Regions from separate parts of the Amycolatopsis sp. NPDC021455 genome, predicted to be linked through region 2. Evidence: riboswitches for the same ligand, from Rfam matches in the RefSeq annotation. Region 2 holds a riboswitch; the other holds the start of a gene.
The links. A riboswitch is a leader RNA that binds a small molecule or an ion and turns the genes downstream of it on or off. The one in region 2 is predicted to bind S-adenosylmethionine.
Positions count from the first base shown of each region.

Region 1: another riboswitch for S-adenosylmethionine. It lies ahead of AB0G28_RS32035 (aminotransferase class V-fold PLP-dependent enzyme); the one in region 2 lies ahead of thrC (threonine synthase).

Region 1 covers NZ_JBFACT010000038.1:61,796-66,873, reverse strand. Annotated here, with positions in the region: gene AB0G28_RS32045 (metalloregulator ArsR/SmtB family transcription factor) at 1-625, shown strand, start outside; gene AB0G28_RS32040 (potassium/proton antiporter) at 722-2,200, shown strand; SAM riboswitch class IV at 2,279-2,393, shown strand; gene AB0G28_RS32035 (aminotransferase class V-fold PLP-dependent enzyme) at 2,431-3,756, shown strand; gene AB0G28_RS32030 (hypothetical protein) at 3,773-4,372, shown strand; gene AB0G28_RS32025 (hypothetical protein) at 4,377-4,973, shown strand.
Region 2 covers NZ_JBFACT010000086.1:1,358-6,435, forward strand. Annotated here, with positions in the region: gene AB0G28_RS44130 (ComEC/Rec2 family competence protein) at 1-1,108, shown strand, start outside; gene AB0G28_RS44135 (DUF4231 domain-containing protein) at 1,118-1,582, opposite strand; gene thrC (threonine synthase) at 1,768-3,033, opposite strand; SAM riboswitch class I at 3,046-3,179, opposite strand; gene holA (DNA polymerase III subunit delta) at 3,327-4,307, shown strand; gene rpsT (30S ribosomal protein S20) at 4,386-4,646, opposite strand; gene AB0G28_RS44155 (DMT family transporter) at 4,924-5,078, shown strand, end outside.

The DNA of each region.
Region 1 (5,078 bases), on a different contig from region 2:
TATGTGCCTCGTCCTGCTGGACGGGCGGGCCTGGACGGTCGGTGAGCTCGCGAAGGCGGCCGGGATCGCGCTTTCCACGGCCAGCGAGCACGTCACGCGGCTGGCCGACGCGGGGTTCGTCGCCCGGGTCAAGCAGGGCCGGGCGAGCTACGTCCGGATCGCCGATCCGCGCGTCGCCGAACTGATCGAGCACCTCGCCCAGCACGCCGAGCAGCGACCGGCGACCGGGCTGAAGTCCTCGTTGCGGGTGCAGCGGCTCGGGTTCGCGCGGACGTGCTACGACCACCTCGCCGGCGCGCTCGGGGTCGCCCTCCGGGACGGCATGCTGGCCACCGGCCTGGTCGACGCGGGCGCCGGGCTCGCGCTGACCGGCCGCGGCCGCGAGGTGCTGGCCGGCCTCGGCGTGCCGGTCGCCGCCGGGCGGCGGGCGCTGTTACGGGACTGTCTGGATTGGACGGAGCGCCGGGACCACCTCGCCGGGGCCTTGCCCGCGGCGCTGCTCGACCGCGCGGTCGAAGCCGGCTGGGTCGCCCGGGACGCGCACCGCGCGGTCAAGGTCCTGCCGGCCGCCGCGAAGCCGTTCGCGGCGCTGGGTGTCGATCTCGGCGCGCTGGGTGGGCCTTAACACACCGGGTCCCCCGCGCGGGGCAGCGGTACACGAACGAGTTAACCCAGCCGCTTCACTATTCTGAGTGCCCCACGGCACTCGGGAGGAGGCGGCATGGACCAGCTCCCCGTGTTGCTCGGCGTCGGCGGCGTCGTGCTGCTGGCCTCCGTGCTCGCCGTGCGCGTGTCCATCCGGCTCGGCCTGCCCTCGCTGCTGCTCTACCTCGCGATCGGCGTGCTGCTGGGCGAAGCCGGCTTCGGGATCCGGTTCGACAACCCCGGCCTGACCCAGTCGCTCGGCCTCGCCGCCCTCGTCATGATCCTCGCCGAAGGCGGGCTGACCACCCGGTGGTCGGCGGTGAAACCCGCGCTGGGCGCCGGAATCGCACTGTCCACAGTGGCCGTCGTGGTGAGCATCGCGGTCACCGGCGCGGCCCTGCACTGGCTGCTCGGGCTCGACTGGCGCCTGGCTCTGCTGTGGGGCGCGGTGCTCGCCTCCACCGACGCCGCCGCGGTGTTTTCGGTGCTGCGCACCGCGGGCATCGGCAAACGGCTCACCGGGGCGCTCGAACTCGAGTCGGGCATCAACGACGCGCCGGCCTACATCGCCGTCGTGGTGCTGGCCGAAGGCACCACTGTGGACTGGACGCTGCCGCTGCTGGCGGTCTACGAGCTGGTGGCGGGCCTGGTCATCGGGCTCGGCTTCGGCCGGCTCGGCGGGATGGCGCTGCGCCGGGCCGCGCTGCCGGCGACCGGGCTCTACCCGCTCGCGACGATCGCGGTGTGCGTCGTGGCGTACTCGTCCGGGCAGCTGCTGCACGCGTCGGGACTGCTCGCGACCTACGTCGCCGCGCTCGTGCTCGGCAATTCGCGGCTGCCGCACCGGTCGGACACGCTGTCGTTCGCCGAGGGACTGGGCTGGCTGGCGCAGATCGGCCTGTTCGTCCTCCTCGGCCTGTTCGCCTCGCCGGGCCGGCTGCTCGACGCGATCGTGCCCGGCCTGGTCGCGGGCGCCGTCGTGCTGCTGCTGGCGCGGCCGATCTCGGTCGTGCTGGCGATGCTGCCGTTCCGGCTGCCGTGGCGGGAACAGGCGTTCCTGTCGTGGGCCGGCCTGCGCGGCGCGGTGCCGATCGTGCTCGCCATGATCCCGTTGTCGGAAGGCCTGCCGGGCGCGCAACGGCTGGTCGACGCGGTGTTCGTGCTGGTCATCGTGCTGACGCTGCTGCAGGGGGCGACGCTCGGGCCGCTCGCGCGCAAGCTCGGGCTGGCCAGGAAGTCCGAGGCGCACGAGATCGAGGTCGACTCCGCGCCGCTGGACGAGCTGGGGGCCGAGCTGCTGCAGGTCCGCATCCAGCCCGGTTCGAAGATGCACGGCGTGTACCTGTCCGAGCTGCGGCTGCCGGTCGGGGCGACGGTCAGCCTGGTCGTGCGCGACGGCGCGGGGTTCACGCCGCAGAAGACCAGCCGGCTGCAGGAGCACGACCAGCTGCTGGTCGTCACGACGAGTGACGTCCGCGACGCCGCCGAACGCCGGCTCCGCGCCGTCGACCGCGCCGGCCGCCTGGCCCGCTGGAAGGGCGAGTCCGGCCGCTGAGCACGCTCTGTGACCGCCGTCTCAGAATGTGAGGCGGGGGTTGGCGGCCCGGCGCGTTCTCGGTTACCTTCTGGCTCAGGTCATGAGTGCCAGCGCGAAGCCCCGGCTTGCTGGCCGGCAACCCTCCTACCGCGGTGGGGTGCCCCGGGTGAGGACCGGGCCGGTCGCGCCGTGCGACGGGCAAGCGCGGGCCCCTCGCCGGGGTCCCCCGGATCGCCGAGGAGGCACCGATGACTCTCGCCATCGACCGCACCCAGCTCGAAATCGCCGCCGTTCCCGCTGTCGCCGGGGCGTCGCTGCGGGTGCCGCTGGTGACCGGCGGCGACATCGGCTACGCCAACCTCGACCACGCGGCGAGCGCCCCCTGTCTCGACGTCGTGCGCGCCGCCGTCGACGAGTTCCTGCCGTGGTACGCCAGCGTCCACCGCGGCGCCGGCTTCGCGTCGCAGGTCTCGACCAAGCTCTACGAGCGCACCCGCGACGTCCTGCGCCGGTTCGTCGACGCGCGGCGGACCGACACCGTGGTGTTCACCCGCAACACCACCGATTCCTTCAACCTGCTCGCCCGCAGCCTGCCCCGGAACACCACGGTGGTCGTGTTCGACACCGAGCACCACGCCGCGCTGCTGCCGTGGCAGGGCCCGAACGTCCGGCGGATCCCGACCCCGCGCACCCGGCTGGCCGCGGTGTCCGCTGTGGACGAAGCGCTCGCGGACGCCCCGGAAGGGCCGCGGCTGGTCGTCGTCACCGGAGCGTCCAATGTGACCGGTGAGCTGCTCCCGGTGGCGGAGATCGCCGCCGTGGCGCGCAAGCGCGGCGCCCGCGTCGCGCTCGACGCCGCCCAGCTCGCCCCGCACCGCCGGATCTCGATCAGGGAGCTGGACGTCGACTACGTCGCGCTGTCCGGTCACAAGCTGTACGCGCCCTTCGGCGCGGGCGCGCTGATCGGCCGTGCCGACTGGCTGCGCGCGGCCCGCCCGTACCTCGCCGGCGGCGGGGCGACCAAGTTCGTCACCGGGGACGCCGTCGTCTGGAACTCCGGCCCGGAGCGGCACGAAGCCGGCTCGCCCAACACGGTCGGCGTGTACGCGCTCGGCGTGGCGTGCGAAACCCTGAGCCGGAGCTGGGACGCCGTCGTGGCGCACGAGCAGGCCCTGCTCGCCCGGCTGCGCAAGGGTCTCGAGGGCATCCCGGGCTGCGCCGAGCTTCGGTTGTTCGACGCGCCGGTCGACCGGGTCGGCACGGTCAGCTTCGTCGTCGACGGCTTCGACCCGGGCTGGCTCGCCGCGGTCCTGTCGGCCGAGTACGGCATCGGCGTCCGCGACGGCGCCTTCTGCGCCCACATCGCGGCCAAGCGCCTGATCGGCGTCACCGGTGGCGACGGGCAGCAGGCGGTGCGCGTCAGCCTCGGCCTCGGCAGCACCGAGGAGCACGTCGACCGGGTGATCCTGGCGCTGCGGCAGATCGTCGCGCGCGGCGCCCGCTGGGAGTACGCGAAGGTGGACGGCCGCTGGGCGCCGGTGGGCGACCCGCGGGAGCTGCCGCCGTTCTGCTGAGCGCTAGCCTGGGCCGATGGGGAGAGGGTCGCGGTTCTGGTTTCCACTGGCACTACTGGGGTTCGCCGAGATCGGACTGGCCGCGGTACAGCTGGTGGCACGCCGCAGCCGGGCCGAAAGCGAAGCCGCGAATCTCTTCGGGCCGTACTCGGCCCCGCCCGGCACGACCGGGTACAGCCAGGCGTTCCGGTTGCCGCTGGACGATTTCCACACGGTGGAGAGTGGCCTGCCGGCCGGGCCCGCGTGGCTGGTCGCGCTCGGCGTGGTGCTCGCCGGCACGGCCGTCTGGTACGCGCTCGCCCTGCGGCCCGTCCGCACCGGGTGGTTCGTCCTCGGCACGATCGGCGCGCTGCTCGCCGTCCCGCTGCTCGACCTGGTCGGGTCCTGGCAGTTCCGGCTCGGCGAGGGGCTGCGCGGCCCGCTGCTGGCCACGATCGGCCTGCTGCTCCTGGCCGCCTACGAGCGCAGCCGGTTCGTCCTGCTCACCGCGGTCGCGTTCGCCCTGGTCGCCGTGGTGCTCTCGGCGGACATGGCGGGTGTGCTGATCTCGGCGCTGATCCTGTTCGCCGCCGCCTTCGTCGCCTTGCTGCGGGGGAACCCGCGCTCGATACCCTGAGGCGATGGGGAGTTCACGGCGGTCCTGGTTCCCGATGGCCGCGCTGGGGTTCGCGCTGCTGGTGATGGTGGCCGTCGAAGTGGTCCCGGACGAGATCGAAGCTGCCCAGGGGTACCAGCTGACCCAAGGCCTTTACGGCCTCGGGACCGGCGGAGTCGGCGGCACCGGGTACCCGGCCGCCGTCGCGGTCTCGGTCGACGCCGTGCCCTCGGCTCGGCTCGGCTGGCTCGCCGGTCTCGTCTGCGTGGTGCTCGCCGTCGCCGCCTGGTACCGGCGGGAGCTGCGGCCGTCGCGTCCCGGCCGGTATCTCCTCGGCACGCTCGGGGCGCTGGCCGCCGTCCCCCTGCTCGACCTGGCCGGCGCTCTCCAACTCGGGCTGGGTGGCGACGTGCGCGGCGCGCTGCTGGCGACGCTGGGCCTGCTGGTGCTGGCCGGCTACGAGCGCAGCTGGTTCCTGGCGGCCGTCGCCGGTGTGTTCGCGCTGGTCGCGACGCTGTTCCTGCCTCCGGTGGCCGGGGCGCTCGTGGCGGCGGGCGTGCTGTTCGCGGCCGCGTTCGCCGTGCTCCTGCGCCCGCGTCCGGACGGGCCCGCCACCGCCTGACCAGCGCCGTGGACAATGGACCGGTGAGCACCGAGCCCAGCCACTCCGAACCCGACACCGCCGCGCCCGCCGAGCCCGTCGAGGCGGTGCCCGATCCGGCCGCCG
Region 2 (5,078 bases):
GACTCCGGCGACGGTGCTCGGCGTGCTGGCGACGGTCACCGGCCCGTGGTGGCCGGGTGCCGGGAAGGTCCTGGTGCACCTGGCCGACCCGGAGGCCCGGTGGCTGATCACGGTGGCCCGGCACGGCGCGCGGACCCCGGGCGCGGTCGTCGCCTGGCCCGGCGGCTGGGCCGGCGGCCTCCTCGCCGCCGCTGTCGTCGCGGTGCTGGTCCTGGCCGCCCGGTACTGGCGCGCGCGGGTGCTGATGGCGGTGCTGGCCGTCGTGGCGCTGCTGGTGTTCGTCCCGGTGCGGGTGCTGGCGCCGGCGTGGCCGCCGCGGGACTGGGCGATGGTCGAGTGCGACGTCGGCCAGGGTGACGCGGTCGTGCTGGCGACCGCCGAGCCGGGACGGGCCGTCGTCGTGGACGCGGGGCCCGAGCCGGGGCCGGTCGACGAGTGCCTGCACCGGCTGGCCGTCGACCGGATCCCGCTGGTGGTGCTGAGCCACCTGCACGCCGACCACATCGGCGGGCTCGCGTCGGTCTTCGACGGCCGGGCGGTCGGCGGGATCGCCGTCGGGCCGGGACGCGCGCCGGGGTGGGCGTGGCGGCAGGTCGCCGCGGAGGCCGCCCGGCAGGCGGTGCCGCTGGTCGAGCTGAACCCCGGGGAACGGCTGGCGTGGCCGGGGCTCGGGCTGGACGTGCTCGGCCCGCGATACGTCCCGGCTCGCTCGGCCGGGCCGCAGGACGGCACCACGATCAACAACAGTTCGGTGGTGCTGCGCGCGGAAACCCGGGCGGGGCGGGCCCTGCTGACCGGGGACGTCGAACTGGCCGCGCAGGCCGACCTGCTGGCCGACGTCGGCGATCTGAAAGCGGAGGTGCTGAAGGTCCCTCACCACGGCTCGCGGTACTCGCTGCCTTCGTTCCTCGCGGCGGTGGCGCCGCGGCTGGCGTTGGTCAGCGTCGGCGCGGGCAACACCTACGGGCACCCAAGCAAGTCCACAATGGACAGTCTCGCGGCGCTCGGCGCACGCGTGACGCGCACGGACGTGGACGGGGACACCGCGGTCGTCGCCGGTCCCGCCGTCGTGCGCCGGGGTGAGCCACGCGGCCCGCCCCGGCGGTGAGCGCGCGGGTCATTCCACGGCGGAGCGCCCGGCGCGCTCGTGGGCCTGGCGGTCGTGTTCGACACTGATCTGACGTCGAGCCCATCGCTGCCCGCCCTCGTCGGCGATGGCTTCAACGCGCGCGACCAGGACCCGGACCGCGTCCGCGCCGTCGTAAGGCGATGACGAATGGAGGAACAAGGCGGCTTCACGCTCGATCGCGTAGCCGGCCTGGCTGTGTTCCACCCAGTTCTCGTGCAGGCCGAAGGTGGTCCGGAATCCGGTGGCGATCAGGACGAGGGCGCCCAGCGCGGCAATGATCACCGAGTCGAGGTGGGCGGCGGCGGCCACTGGAATCGCGGCCGAGCCGATGAGGGCGACGACTTCCATACCGCCGTACCTCAGCCGGTCTCGGCGGGCGCTCCTCTTGTACCAACGCCACTTCGCGACGACCGTCACCGGCAATGCCCGACCGTCGCGTTCGGCGCTGGCCATCCAGTGCTCGCCGAGATCGCCGGACGTGTCCCGAGCCCACCTCATACCCCCATACCTCCGCGATCGTGCCGACTCACCGAACAGGTGTCGACCCTAGCGGCCGGGGGAGTCCAGAAAGGAGGCCTGCCGTCAGGGGCGAGCCGGATCGCTCGCCCCTGACGACGGAACGCCAGTAGCCCAGTGTCTCAGTAGCCCAGCGCCTCGTTCACGGCCGCGGCCGACGGCGGCAGGACCGCCTTGGGGCCCACGTGGTTCTCGATCGCGTCGAGGGTCTTGAGGCCGTCGCCGGTGATGAGCAGCACGGTCTCGGCGTCCGGGTCCAGCTTGCCGGTCTCGACGAGCTTCTTCGCCGTGGCGACGGTGACGCCGCCGGCCGTCTCGGTGAAGATGCCTTCCGTCCGGGCCAGCAGCCGGATGCCTTCGACGACCTCCTCGTCGGAGACGTCCTCGATCGCGCCGCCGGTGCGGTTGACGATGTCGAGGACGTACGGCCCGTCGGCCGGGTTGCCGATCGCCAGGGAGCGGGCGATGGTGTCCGGCTTCACCGGCTGGACCACGTCGTGGCCTTCGCGGAACGCCGCCGACACCGGCGAGCAGCCGGTGGCCTGCGCGCCGAACACCTTGTAGGGGCTGGCGTCCACGAGACCGAGCTGACCCAGCTCGCGGAAACCCTTGTCCACCTTGGTCAGCTGCGAACCGGAGGCGATCGGCACGACGATCTGCGGCGGGATGCGCCAGCCGAGCTGCTCGGCGACCTCGAAGGCCAGCGTCTTCGAGCCTTCCGAGTAGTACGGCCGGACGTTCACGTTGACGAACGCCCACTTCGGGTGCTCGCCGGCGAGCTCGGTGGCGAGGCGGTTGACGTCGTCGTAGTTGCCGTCGATGGCGAGGAGGTCGCCGTCGTACACCGCGGTGGTGAGGATCTTGGCGCGCTCGAGGGTCTTCGGGATCAGCACGACCGACCGCCAGCCGGCGCGGGCCGCGGCGGCGGCCGTCGCGTTGGCCAGGTTGCCGGTCGACGGACAGGCGAGCACCTCGAACCCGAACTCGCGGGCGGCGGCGAGCGCGACGGCGACGACGCGGTCCTTGAAGGAGTGCGTCGGGTTGCCGGTGTCGTCCTTGACCCACACCCGCTTGAGGCCGAGCTCCTTGGCGAGGCGGTCGGCACGGATCAGCCGGGTCGCGCCCGGCTCGGTGTTCGGGATTTCTTCGACGTTGGAGGGAACCGGGAGGAGCTTCTTGTAGCGCCAGATGTTCTTGGGGCCGGCCTCGATGTCCTCGCGGCGGACGCGGCCGAAGTCGTAGGCGACCTCGAGCGGCGAGAAGTCTTCGGCGGAGACGAATTCCGGAGCGAGCGGCTGCCGGTGGCCCTCTTCCTTCGACACCAGCTCGACGGCGGGCCCCAGGTCCGGGGTCTTGGTGCTGGAGGTCGTGCCGAGGGTTGCGGTCATCGCGAGGTTCCTTCCTCATCTGCCCCGCCGAAGCGGGCCGGAATTGGCACCGTGGTCGTCAGCTACCCCGCGATCGCGGGATGACGGGCTGTACGCCGGTTGCCGGGGCTTCGTCGGGCCGTTCCCTCTGCCCCTCTGGATGAGCGGTATTCGATTGTCGGTGCGCATCCACCGGAAAACCCGGGGCGGCTGCCTCGGCTACACCGTACGACATGGCGCTCGCGCCGTGCCACGGTGCCCGCTCGACATCACCGGAGCGGGGGCACGCCGGCAGCAAGTGGGAGGATTATCGGGTGACCGCGCAAGCCACCGCCCCGGCCCCGCTGCACCTCGTGCTGGGGGAGGAAGAACTGCTGATCGAGCGGGCCGTCCGCGAGACGCTGGCCGCCGCCCGCGCGATGGACGCCACGGCCGAGCTGACCCGCGTCCGGGTGTCCGATCTCACAGCGCCCGAGCTGGCCGAACTGGTCAGCCCGTCGCTGTTCAGCGAGGGCCGGGTGATCGTCCTCGAGTCGGCGCAGGACATCTCGCAGGAGCTGGCGGACGCCGTCGCGGCCTACCTGAAGGACCCGGCGGACGGGGTCGTGCTCGTGGTCGTGCACACCGGCGGCGGCCGCAGCAAGGCGGGCAAGACGCTCCCGGCGGTGCTGAAGAAGGCCGGCGCCGAGGTGACGGAGTGCCCGAAGCTGACCAAGCCGGCCGAGCGCGAGCAGTTCGTGCGCCACGAGGTGCGCCGCGTGGGCGGCAAGATCGACCCGGCCGGGGTCGCCGCGCTGATCGACGCGGTGGGCTCCGACCTGCGGGAACTGTCCTCAGCGGCGACGCAGCTGGTCGCGGACACCGGCGGGGCCGTCGACGCGGAGGCGGTCCGCCGCTACCACCGCGGCCGAGCCGACGTCACCGGCTTCGCGGTGGCGGAGAAGGCCGTGAGCGGCGACCGCGCGGCGGCGCTGGAGTCGCTGCGGTGGGCGATGCAGCTCGGCGTCCCGCACGTCCTGGTCGCCGACGCCCTGGCCGACGCGGTCCGCACCATCGCCCGGGTCGCCGGCGCGGGCCGGGGCAACCCGAACCAGATGGCGGGCGAGCTGGGCATGCCGCCCTGGAAGATCCGCAAGGCGCAGGGCCAGTCCCGCGGCTGGAACCCCGACGGCCTGGCCACGGCGATGCGCGTGGTCGCGAGGTTGAACGCCGAGGTCAAGGGCGTGGCGGCGGACCCGGGCTACGCACTGGAACGCGCGGTCCTCGAGGTGGCCGCGGCCAAGGGCGACCGCTGATCGGGTCTCCGGCCGCCGCGGCCCCCGGACAAGAGGAAAGCCCCGGCCGGAGCCGGGGCTTTCCCAGAGATCAGCAGCTCAGAGCGCGTTGACGCGCTTCGCCAGCGCCGACTTCTTGTTGGCGGCCTGGTTGGCGTGGATGACGCCCTTCGAGACGGCCTTGTCCAGCTTCTGGGCGGCGTCGCGCTGCAGCTCGACGGCCTTGGCCTTGTCGCCGGCCTCGGCGGCTTCGCGGACCTTGCGGATCGCGGTCTTCACCGAGGACCGGATCGCCTGGTTGCGCTGACGCGCCTTCTCGTTCGTCGTGATGCGCTTGATCTGCGACTTGATGTTGGCCATAGGGCAACTCCTGTTTCACTCGGTGAGATTCGCCGCCGCGCTGATGTGGCCCTGCTCGGGGAGCGGGTTTCCTCCATGACGGAATGCCGCACGGCAACGAGCGACCACTTTAACAGCCCAGCTCGCGGCGGCCCGCGCCGGGATCCGATCACCAGGAGTACCGTCGGCCGCACGACACGACCACGACCGGCGTGCTCGGACGGCCGGTCGTTCAGCCGACGGGGGAAAGCCTGGCGGACCGGGCTTCGGCACGCGCGGAAACCCCGTAAGGGGTCCCATGAACGCCACTGCCCTGTCCCTCGTCCTCGTCGCCGCCGTCGTGCACGCGGCGTGGAACCTGGCCGCGAAGCGGGTCTCCTCCGGCGGCCCCCAGTTCGTCTGGCTCTACTACACGGTTTCCGCCGTCGTGCTGCTGCCCGTGACGGTCGTCTT